2 linked regions of the Spartinivicinus marinus genome follow. Each later gene encodes a partner of the first gene's protein in a complex. Links are inferred from orthologs where the notes say so. Each region holds a gene or a part of one and is shown on either strand. Other genes may lie near its edges.

What was found.
Region 2: the proteins of smc (region 1) and OQE68_RS21530 are in contact, whole or in part, in a crystal structure (PDB 3ZGX), measured with the Bacillus subtilis proteins. The link is inferred for Spartinivicinus marinus from one-to-one orthologs.

The regions. Positions count from the first base shown.
Region 1 is NZ_JAPJZK010000001.1:5,003,771-5,011,332, forward strand. What follows is about bases 1,571-5,608. They hold smc (chromosome segregation protein SMC), read left to right. Parts: upstream 1,571-1,901; coding sequence 1,902-5,408; downstream 5,409-5,608. In the rest of the region: c-type cytochrome biogenesis protein CcmI, read left to right, coding at 1-326; OQE68_RS22485 (GntR family transcriptional regulator), read left to right, coding at 734-1,399; cell division protein ZipA, read left to right, coding at 5,752-6,798; NAD-dependent DNA ligase LigA, read left to right, coding at 6,881-7,562. UniProt on the Bacillus subtilis protein: Required for chromosome condensation and partitioning.
Region 2 is NZ_JAPJZK010000001.1:4,794,028-4,796,836, forward strand. It holds OQE68_RS21530 (segregation and condensation protein A), read left to right. Parts: upstream 1-822; coding sequence 823-1,797; downstream 1,798-2,809. Other genes in the region: OQE68_RS21525 (L-threonylcarbamoyladenylate synthase), read left to right, coding at 27-662; scpB (SMC-Scp complex subunit ScpB), read left to right, coding at 1,772-2,809. UniProt on the Bacillus subtilis protein: Participates in chromosomal partition during cell division. May act via the formation of a condensin-like complex containing Smc and ScpB that pull DNA away from mid-cell into both cell halves.

The sequences.
Region 1 (7,562 bases):
GTGTTTTAGTGGAATTGGATGAAACATTACTACAACAGTTGCCTAAGCAGGCGAAGGTTTATGTGTTAGCTAAGCACGCTAGCATGAGAATGCCTGTTGCAGTTGTACCACTCCAGATTAGTGAACTACCTGCTTTGGTAAAACTTAATGACTCAAAAGTCATGATAGCTGGAAATAAATTGTCTCAATATCAGATGGTTGATGTGATTGCTAAAATCTCTATTTCAGGAGATGCTACTCAAAGTGACTATGTAGTCAGCAAGCAAAATATTAAAGTGAATCATAAAGGGGTTGTACGTTTAGCCATCTCTAAAAGCAGTAGTTAGTATTTCACGATGCTGTGTTGTCAATTATTCATGTGGCTGACAACATAGCGTACCTCCCCCTCTTGCCTATAAAAAATATCCTTCAGTAGTTTCTTTGAGCAATTGCCAGTAGTTCCTAAATATTAGACTAAAAGCTTAGAAATTAAGATTATAAAACAACTCGTTTTAGCTATATGATGTTCTGAATATCATGTTGTAAACATTGAAAAGGCTGTAAAAATACAGTCTTTTTTATTTCTACCTGTCTAACAATAAAATTTTCAATCGAAAAGTGTAGCTTTTTGTACAGTTTTTGTCGTATAAATAGAAAAATAATTGTACTTATATGATGACTGTTTAGCTTTCAATAATTATTATGTATCTTTGTGTGAATAATGAAATAATAAATTACATAACTGGAATCAGTAATGGTCTTTAAAGCATCTGATAGTCTTTCTGAACAAATTGCACAACACTTAGCAAGTAAAATTATTAAAGGAGAGCTACTTGCTAAGGAAAGGATTCAGGAATTAAAGGTAGCAAGCGAGTTAGGAGTAAGCCGTGGTTCTGTTCGAGAAGCCTTGCTGATATTACAACGCAAGCATTTAATTGATATTTTGCCCCGTCGTGGTGCAATGGTCACTGAATTAACTGAGCATAGAGTGCAAAGCCTATATGAAATGGTGGTGGAGTTGTATTCATTTCTTGCTTTGAAAGTGGCTGAGAATTGGCAGGCTGAAGTTCAGCTGAAACCGTTCAAGGCAACGTTAAAAGAGCTTGAGCTATTAGCTGAGCAACGCAATATTGAGCGTTACATTGAGGTAAGCTTTGATATTTTACGTCAAGCACTACCGATTGCTGATAATTCCTACTTGGAACAAATTTTAGCCAATGTTCAGCCTGCTATCCATCGAACCTATTTCTTAGTCGCAAGCAAATATGAGGATCATATTGTTAAAAGCTTAGGCTTTTTTAAGGCGTTAATTCAGGTAGTTGAACAAAGAGATCAACAGCAAATCAGACAAGTTGTTGCTGCCTACGGTAAACACCACCGGGATATGCTAATGAAAGTTGTAGGAGGTCGTGAATATTAAATGAAATTGATCTAATTTTAATCGATTCTACCTTTGATTGAGAACAGTAGCGTTATTTTGATAATGCTACTGACTTCTATCTATACAACTTTCTAGGTGCATTCAGTTCACTGCCTGTGTAAACTTGCTTTAGTTGGGGACTGTAGTTAGTTGTATTGGTAAAGCGGTTACTCTACATACTAAAACCACTCACCTTGTTCTGCCACTGTATGATTAAAGTGAAATAAGCAGAATGTGGGCTGTATGCTTTTTAAAGCCTATATAGCAGCCTAGTGGAGTGGTTTTGTGAGTAAGTAATTTGTTAGTAAGTAATAAGCTTTCTAAGCAAGCTCTTACCTGTTAAAAATGTTAGTTGTTAAGCCTATGTGCATGCATCCTTGAGTAAAAGTGCTATTAAGCGGTCTTTTGGGGTGCCTTTAATACGGCAGGCTTAGACAATTACAACTAGTCTTATTATTGTCCCGCCATCTTATAAAGTAAGTTTATTGAGATTTAATGTTACATGCGGCTTAAATCAATCAAACTGGCAGGCTTTAAGTCTTTTGTTGACCCCACCAATGTTCCCCTACCCAGTAATATGTGTGGTGTAGTGGGTCCTAATGGTTGTGGAAAATCAAATATCATCGATGCTGTGCGTTGGGTAATGGGAGAAAGTTCCGCTAAAAACCTGCGTGGCGAGTCAATGACCGATGTTATCTTTAATGGCTCAAATGCACGGAAACCTGTGGGGCAAGCCTCGGTTGAGTTGATTTTTGATAATAGTGATGGCTCATTGGTGGGAGAGTACGCCAAATACAGTGAAATTTCAGTTAAGCGCCGAGTCACCCGCGATAGTAAAAACCAATATTTTCTAAATGGTACAAAATGTCGGCGTAAAGACATTACTGATATTTTCCTAGGTACGGGGTTAGGGCCTCGGAGCTATGCCATTATCAGCCAGGGAATTATCTCTAATTTAATTGAATCAAAGCCTGAAGAGTTAAGGGTTTTTATTGAAGAAGCGGCGGGGATATCAAAATATAAAGAGCGCCGCCGTGAAACAGAAAACCGTATTCGCCGTACCACTGAAAACCTTGAGCGATTGACTGACCTACGTGAAGAACTGGAGCGTCAACTACACCACCTGCATCGTCAAGCACAAGCAGCCGAAAAATATAAAGCATTTAGAGACGAAGAGCGGTTGAAAAAAGCCCAACTACAAGGGTTGCGCTGGCGGGCCATTCATCAGCAGGTGGAAACTAAAAAACAATTAATTGGTGAGCTGGAAGTTAAGCTGGAAGCAGAAGTTGCAGGCCAGCGATCGCAAGATTCCGCCATTGAAAAGCAGCGGGAGCAGCATATTTCTCTAACTGATCAGTTTAATGAGGTCCAAGGCCGTTATTACAGCATTGGTGCTGAGGTTGCTCGGGTAGAGCAAAGCATCCAACATGCTAAGACCAGGTTGGCGGAGCTTCAGCAAGACTTGCAGGCCAGTGAAAGCAACTTACAAGAGGCTAACGCAGATTTAGCTAATGATCAGCAGCTACAAGCCCAATTAACCGAAGAGCTAGCAGAAATAACCCCTGAGCTGGAATTACTTAGCGCTGCTGAAGAGGAGTCTGCCATTGCGTTACAAACAGCAGAAGAATCAATGCAAAACTGGCAAAACAATTGGGACCAGTTTAACCAGCGATCAGCAGAGCCTAAACGAAAAGCAGAAGTTGAACAGTCCCGCATTCAACACTTAGAACAAGTACTCAAGCGACTTCATGAGCGGATTCATCGCTTGGAAGAAGAGCAACTAGGGCTTTCAGCAGGGCCTTTGGAAGAAGAAATTGCTTTACTGCAAGAACAGCTATCAGAGTTGGAGCTGAATGCAGAGTCACAAGTTGGGCAAGTAGAAACGGTTGCCCAGTCAATTGACCATTATCGTCAACAAGAGCAGCAATTAACGGAAGCATTGGACCAGTTGCGCAGTGAGCTACAACAGGCCCGTGGGCGCTTTGCATCTTTAGAGGCCTTGCAACAAGCTGCTATGGGAGACAATGACCAGGCCAATAGCTGGATCACTGACGTTGGGCTAGCAGAGCAAACCAGGCTGGCAGAGCAGTTGTCGGTCACACCGGGTTGGGAAACAGCATTAGAAACTGTGCTGGGTGACTGTTTGCAAGCAATAGTCGTGGATCAGCTGGATACATCCGCCAATCAGCTGGCCATGCTTAAAGAGGGCTCCGTAACATTGCTTGAACCGCAAAGTTCGCAGCTTACAACCTCACACAATGGCAAAACATCTTTGTTGTCGGTAGTGAATGATGAAAGCCATATAGCCCCTTTGCTATCAGGAATTTACCTAGCTGAAACCCTATCAGAAGCCCTGGCCCATCGCCATGAGCTGGCTGCCCATGAGTCAGTAGTATGCCAGGAAGGTATTTGGGTAGGACCAAACTGGCTAAGAGTGGCCAAAGGCGACAATGCCCAGGCAGGCATCTTAAAGCGCAAGCAAGCGCTGGAAAGTCTGGCAAACTCCATTGATCACCTGGAAACCACCATTGCTACTCACAACCAGCAACTGACTGAAATGCAGGATCAGCATCGAGCTGCAGAACAGCAGCGAGAGCAGCTTCAGAAAACCCTGGCTGAACTCAATCGACAACAGGGAGAGTGTAAAGCTGCTCTGAGTGGTAAGCAGGTAAAGGTAGAGCAGGTGCTTGAACGGCGCAGCAGGGTGCTTCAGGAGCTAGAAGAGCTATCCTCTCAACAGCACCAAGAGCAGCAGAATATTGGTGAAGCACGATTGCTGTTACAAGAAGCGTTGGACTTAATGGCAGATGATGAAGGGCAGCGTGAGCAGCTGTTAGCTAGCCGTGATGAAATTAGGGCGGCACTTGATCAAGCACGTCAGCAGGCCCGTTATGATAAAGATAAGTCGCACCAGTTGGCGTTACGTCAGCAGTCTTTGACAACACAGCTTCAGTCAATTGAGCAGGGGTTAAGCCGGTTAACCAGCCAGGTGTCACGTTTTGCTGAACAGCAGAGCCAAATAAAAGAGACTATTGCTCAAACGGAATTACCGCTAGCTGAATGGGCTATGGAACTTGAAGCGCAATTAGAGCGTCGAATTCAAGTTGAAGATGAATTAGGCAACGCTCGTCGAGAGCTTGAAGCCGTTGATCATGAAATACGACAATATGAAAAACTACGTAGTGGTGCGGAACAGCAAGCGACTAAAATTCGTGGTGAATTAGAGCAGCAACGTATTGAGTGGCAAGGTTTAGCAGTTAGATTAAATACTTTGCAAGAACAACTACAGGCAGAGCAGTTTGATTTAGAGCAAGTCATTGCTGAGCTTCCTGACGATGCTGATGAAACCATCTGGACTGAAGCACTGGAAAAACTGGCTAATAAAATCCAGCGACTGGGTGCCATTAACTTGGCAGCGATTGAAGAATATGAAGTGCAGTCGGAGCGTAAACGTTATTTAGATGCCCAAAATGACGATTTACAAGAGGCATTAAATACGCTTGAGGATGCCATCAGAAAAATTGATAAAGAAACGCGTAATCGGTTTAAGAGTACTTTTGATAAGGTCAATAATGGGTTACAAACCCTTTTCCCGAAGGTGTTTGGCGGCGGAAGTGCTTATTTAGAACTAACAGGTGAGGATTTATTAGATACGGGTGTGGCGATAATGGCCAGACCTCCAGGTAAGAAAAACAGCACGATTCATTTGCTGTCAGGTGGTGAGAAAGCATTAACAGCCATCGCGTTAGTGTTTTCGATTTTCCAGTTAAATCCTGCGCCATTTTGTATGTTGGATGAAGTTGATGCACCGTTAGATGATGCTAATGTGGGACGCTATGCTCGCATGGTGACGGAAATGTCTAAATCAGTACAATTTATTTACATTACCCATAATAAAATAGCGATGGAAGCTGCCAGCCAATTAATGGGGGTAACCATGCAAGAGCCTGGTGTATCTCGTTTGGTAGCCGTTGATGTAGAAGCAGCAGCTGCACTGGCAGCAAACTAGAATCAAGCAATGAATAGGAAACAGGTTGCGCGTAAGTCTTAGATAAAAATTTATGGCTAAAAAGCGGCTAAATATTGCACGGCTTGAAAAATATGCACCATAATTATTGTAAGACGTAAGAAGCATTGCCGCTCTAGATTGTTGCTGTAAATTGTCGTATAGCAAACAACAAGCGCAAGTTAAAGTCTGTTGTAACCGCTCATAAGCTGGAGGTCGATGGTTCAATGTTTTGTGTTAGCAGTGTTTATTTATCAAAGCTTTCACAAAAATATCTGACGGTTGTGCCAAGAAGTGGCTGAGTAGGGTTATGATAGCCTAATTAGTAATAAGGTTGACAAACACAATGGATATCGGGTTACGAGAATCGTTAATTATTATCGGCATGATTGTGATAGCCGGTATTTTATTTGATGGTTATCGTCGGATGAAAATTAACCGGCGTCGTGCTAGAGATTTGTCTTTAGGAATGGGAGCTGGGTTACAAAATGACGTTGATGATTTTAATAGTGAGTTACCCAACGGGGGAGCTCGTGTTATAGCTCAAGCAGGTCAGCCAGTGATACTGGATGATGAAGTGCCCACCGTGGCTGAAGAAACCGTGGCACCAGAGCCACCACTGATCAATACGCCAGTGGCTGCAGAAAAAACAGATAAAGTGACACCACTACAGCAATATAAAACAGCTAAGGTATCAGGGGCTAGTAATAACTCAGTAATAAATAAAAGAGCGTCAACGGCTAAGCCTATAATTACTTCTGATGCTGAGGTGGATGATGATGTGTTAATAGCTGATAAGACTGATCACTATACAACACCTGTGACTAAGCCTACGGCTGCTCGTGTTATCAATAAAAGTACCAGTAAACAGAAAACCACCAAACGAGCGCCAGTAAAAACCGTTAAACAAGAGCCTGCTACCACAGTGATGGATCAGTCCAATCGGGCTGCTGCTGAGGAAGTGATCATTATTAATGTTGTTGCAAAAACTGAAGAAGGGTTTGTTGGTAGTGAGCTGCTGCATGCATTATTGGCAAATGGTCTCAAGTTTGGTGAGATGCAAATTTTCCATCGTCATGAACAGCCTGATGGTAATGGTTGTGTTTTATTCAGTGCAGCTAATGGCGTAGAACCAGGCTACTTTGATTTAGCTTCTATGGAGCGGTTGCAAACATCAGTAGTAAGCTTATTCATGAGTTTGCCTGGGCCTCCAGAGCCAATGAAAGCCTTTGAGGAAATGGCGATGGCGGCTTACTATTTGTCCCGCTCATTGCAAGGTGAGTTGAAAGATGAGCAGCACAGTGTGATGACACAGCAAACCCTAGAGCACTGTCGCCAGCGCATTATGGACTACGAACGTCGTGTCCTGGTTAGAAAACAGTCCGTTCAATAAACTCTTTTTTTCATACTAACTTCTATGATATCAGGCCTGCTTTGCAGGCCTGACGTTTTTTAGCTGATTGTTGGGGAAATAAATGTCAGCATCAAGTGCAGTTAAACAACAAGTTGAACAGTTAAGAAAGACTATTAATGAGCACAATTATTACTATTACGTTAAAGATGATCCGCTTGTCACTGATGCCGAATATGACCGCTTGCTACGGGAATTACAAAGCTTAGAACGGCAATACCCAGAACTTGTCACTCCCTCATCACCTACGCAACGAGTGGGTGCTGCCCCACTGGCTGGGTTTAATGAAGTGGTGCATGAACTTCCCATGTTGTCATTGGATAATGCATTTAATGAACAAGAATTAGCTGATTTTGAGCGACGACTTCAAGACCGATTGAAAACTGATACTTCAATTGAGTACACCTGTGAACCTAAGCTTGATGGTATTGCTGTCAGCCTGCTTTATGAAAGAGGAGTGCTGGTAAGAGCGGCAACTCGAGGGGATGGCAATACTGGTGAAGATATTACGCTAAATATTCGGACCATACCTTCTATACCATTACAACTAATGAGTGATCAAATACCTGACCGAATAGAAGTACGTGGTGAAGTCTATATGCCCAAAGCGGGGTTTGAAGCCTTAAATGCAATAGCGACAGAAAAAGGTGAAAAAACCTTTGTTAACCCACGTAATGCAGCTGCAGGTAGTTTACGTCAGCTTGATTCAAGTATTACCGCTAACCGCCCGTTGGAAATGTGCTGTT
Region 2 (2,809 bases), 210 kb from region 1 along the record:
TGACAATTAACCCAAGCAGGTGTTTTGTGAGTCAATTTTTTCAAATTCATCCAGAAAATCCACAACAGCGCCTTATCAATCAAGCAGCCGATATTATTAGTGAGGGTGGGGTCGTGATTTACCCTACAGATTCCGCTTATGCAATTGGCTGTCATATTGGTGAAAAAAAAGCCATTGACCGCATCCGTCGTATAAGGCAAATCGATGCACGGCATAACTTTACCTTGATGTGTCGTGATTTAGCTGAGATCTCTACTTACGCTAAAGTTGATAATTCAGTATATCGGTTGCTTAAAACTTATACGCCAGGTGCTTACACGTTTATTTTACAGGCGACCAGAGAAGTACCCAGGCGTTTCTTACACCCTAAACGTCGTACCATTGGTTTACGAGTGCCAGACTGTCTAGTCACTCAAGCATTATTGGAAGCCTTAGGCTCACCTATGATGAGTGTTACCATGATTTTACCTGGTGACAAAGAGCCAATGATCGACCCCTATGAAATGCGGCAAATGCTGGAGCAACAAGTCGACTTAATTATTGATGGTGGTTACTGTGGTATGGAGGCAACAACTGTTATCTCAATGCTGGATGATGTGCCTGAGATATTGCGTGAAGGCAAGGGTGATCCATCGCCTTTTAAGGAGCCCTCAGCTGCATAATTTAAAAGCCCTCAGCTGCTTAGTTTGTTTGAAAGCCCTTAGCTGCACTGCATATGAAAAGATTGGGTTGCTTAGCTGATAAAATGCTCAACGTTTTACCTCTACAATACTTTAATGGTTTGGTCGTTTGGGTTTGGTTGTTTGATAGTAGAACCGTCTGATGAATAAACAGGTTGATCTTTCTACAGCTGATGAAACAGTAGACGAATTGGTTGCTGTTGTTGATGCAGATGAAACAGTGGTTGCAGCAGAGCAGGCTGAAGCGGTTGTTGATACTGACACAACAGATCAGGAAGGCGTTAAGCGCCGGTTTCGTCAGCACAATCAACAACAAGAGCTGCCTTTTGCGGTTATACAAGGTAAGCCTGTTACTGAAATACCACAGGACTTGTATATTCCACCTGATGCCCTAGAAGTTTTCTTGGAGGCATTTGAAGGTCCCCTGGATTTATTGTTATACCTCATTAAACGGCAGAACATGGATGTATTGGAAATCTGTGTGGCAGATATTACCCGGCAGTACATGGACTATGTGGAGTTAATGAAGGCAGTCCAGTTTGAGTTGGCAGCAGAATATCTTGTGATGGCAGCAATGCTGGCTGAAATTAAGTCCAGAATGCTATTGCCCCGCACTGAAACCGTAGAGGAGGAAGAGGAAGCAGATCCTCGTGCAGAATTAATTCGTCGTTTATTAGAGTACGAACGGTTTAAAAAAGCAGCTGAAGACTTAGATAACTTACCAAGAGAAGGTCGAGATTATTATCCAGTGTCTGCTTCACCACCAACCATTGTGGCCGAAAAGCAGCATCCAGATGTTGACCTTAAAGAAATACTGCTTGCATTGTCTGGTGTACTAAAGCGGGCAGAACTATCGGAAAATCACCAAATAGAGCAAGAAGCCCTCTCAACTCGAGAGCGAATGACCCAAGTATTGAGTATGTTATCAGCAGACTCATTTACACCCTTTGTTTCCTTGTTCAAAGTTGAAGAAGGCAGGCTAGGGGTAGTAGTGACATTTTTAGCGGTTATGGAGCTAATCAAAGAGTCACTTGTAGAAATTGTCCAAACCGAGCCATTTGCTCCCATTCATGTTAAAGCGAAGGCAGTTCATGATGACGGAACAACCAGCGATTAAATTAGCCAATATTATTGAAGCTGCTTTGTTAGCTTCTAATAAGCCATTAAACCTGGAACAAATGCGACAGTTGTTTCCTGAAGAAGCTGGGCCAAGCAAAGAAGAAATTCAGCAGGCACTGATTGATATTGCTGCTGCTTGTGACGGACGGGGCTTTGAATTAAAGGAAGTGGCCAGTGGCTATCGTTTTCAGATACGTCAGGAAATGGCACCTTGGGTAGGTAAGCTGTGGGAAGAAAAACCTCAGCGATATACCCGTGCTTTACTAGAAACATTGGCTCTGGTTGCTTATCGACAGCCAGTGACTCGTGCGGAAATTGAAGAAATTCGAGGGGTCAGTGTTAGCTCTTCTATAATGAAAACGCTATTGGAGCGAGAGTGGGTGCGTATTGTGGGTTATCGTGATGTGCCTGGCAGACCTGCGATGTATGCGACTACACGACAGTTTCTAGATTACTTTAGCTTAACCAATTTAGACGAGCTACCCCCACTTTCTGAGTTACAGGATATTGAAAAAGCCAATCAAGAATTGGCGCTTGAAGAAGGTGACGAGGCTGTTACTAGTGTGATTTCCGACACTTTAAGCTCAACTGATTCGCCAGCTGAAGCTGGAGCTGAATCGTTAGAAGCAGAGTCTGAAGAGGTAGATGAAGAAGCGCTTTTCCAAGAAATTGAGGAAATGCAAAAAGATCTACCAGAAGACTTTATTGATCCAGCTAAGCTTGAGCCAGAAGAACTGGCTGCTCTAGAAGAAAAGCAGCAATCAGACCCTGAAGAAGAAGCCTCAAAAGAAGCAGAAGATACGGCTCTTTCTCCTGTTGATGCTGAACAGATTGAAACTGCTGAAGACACTGAAACGGATGATACATCGCTGATCCAGGCAGGTATACCACAAGAAGAGTATGAAGCAGCAGAGGTTGCAGACATTGCTGTTACCGATTCAAGCAGTGATGAGCCAGCCACAAATAAAGATGAGCTTGCTATCAATAGTGATGTGCAAGCTGGTGATGAT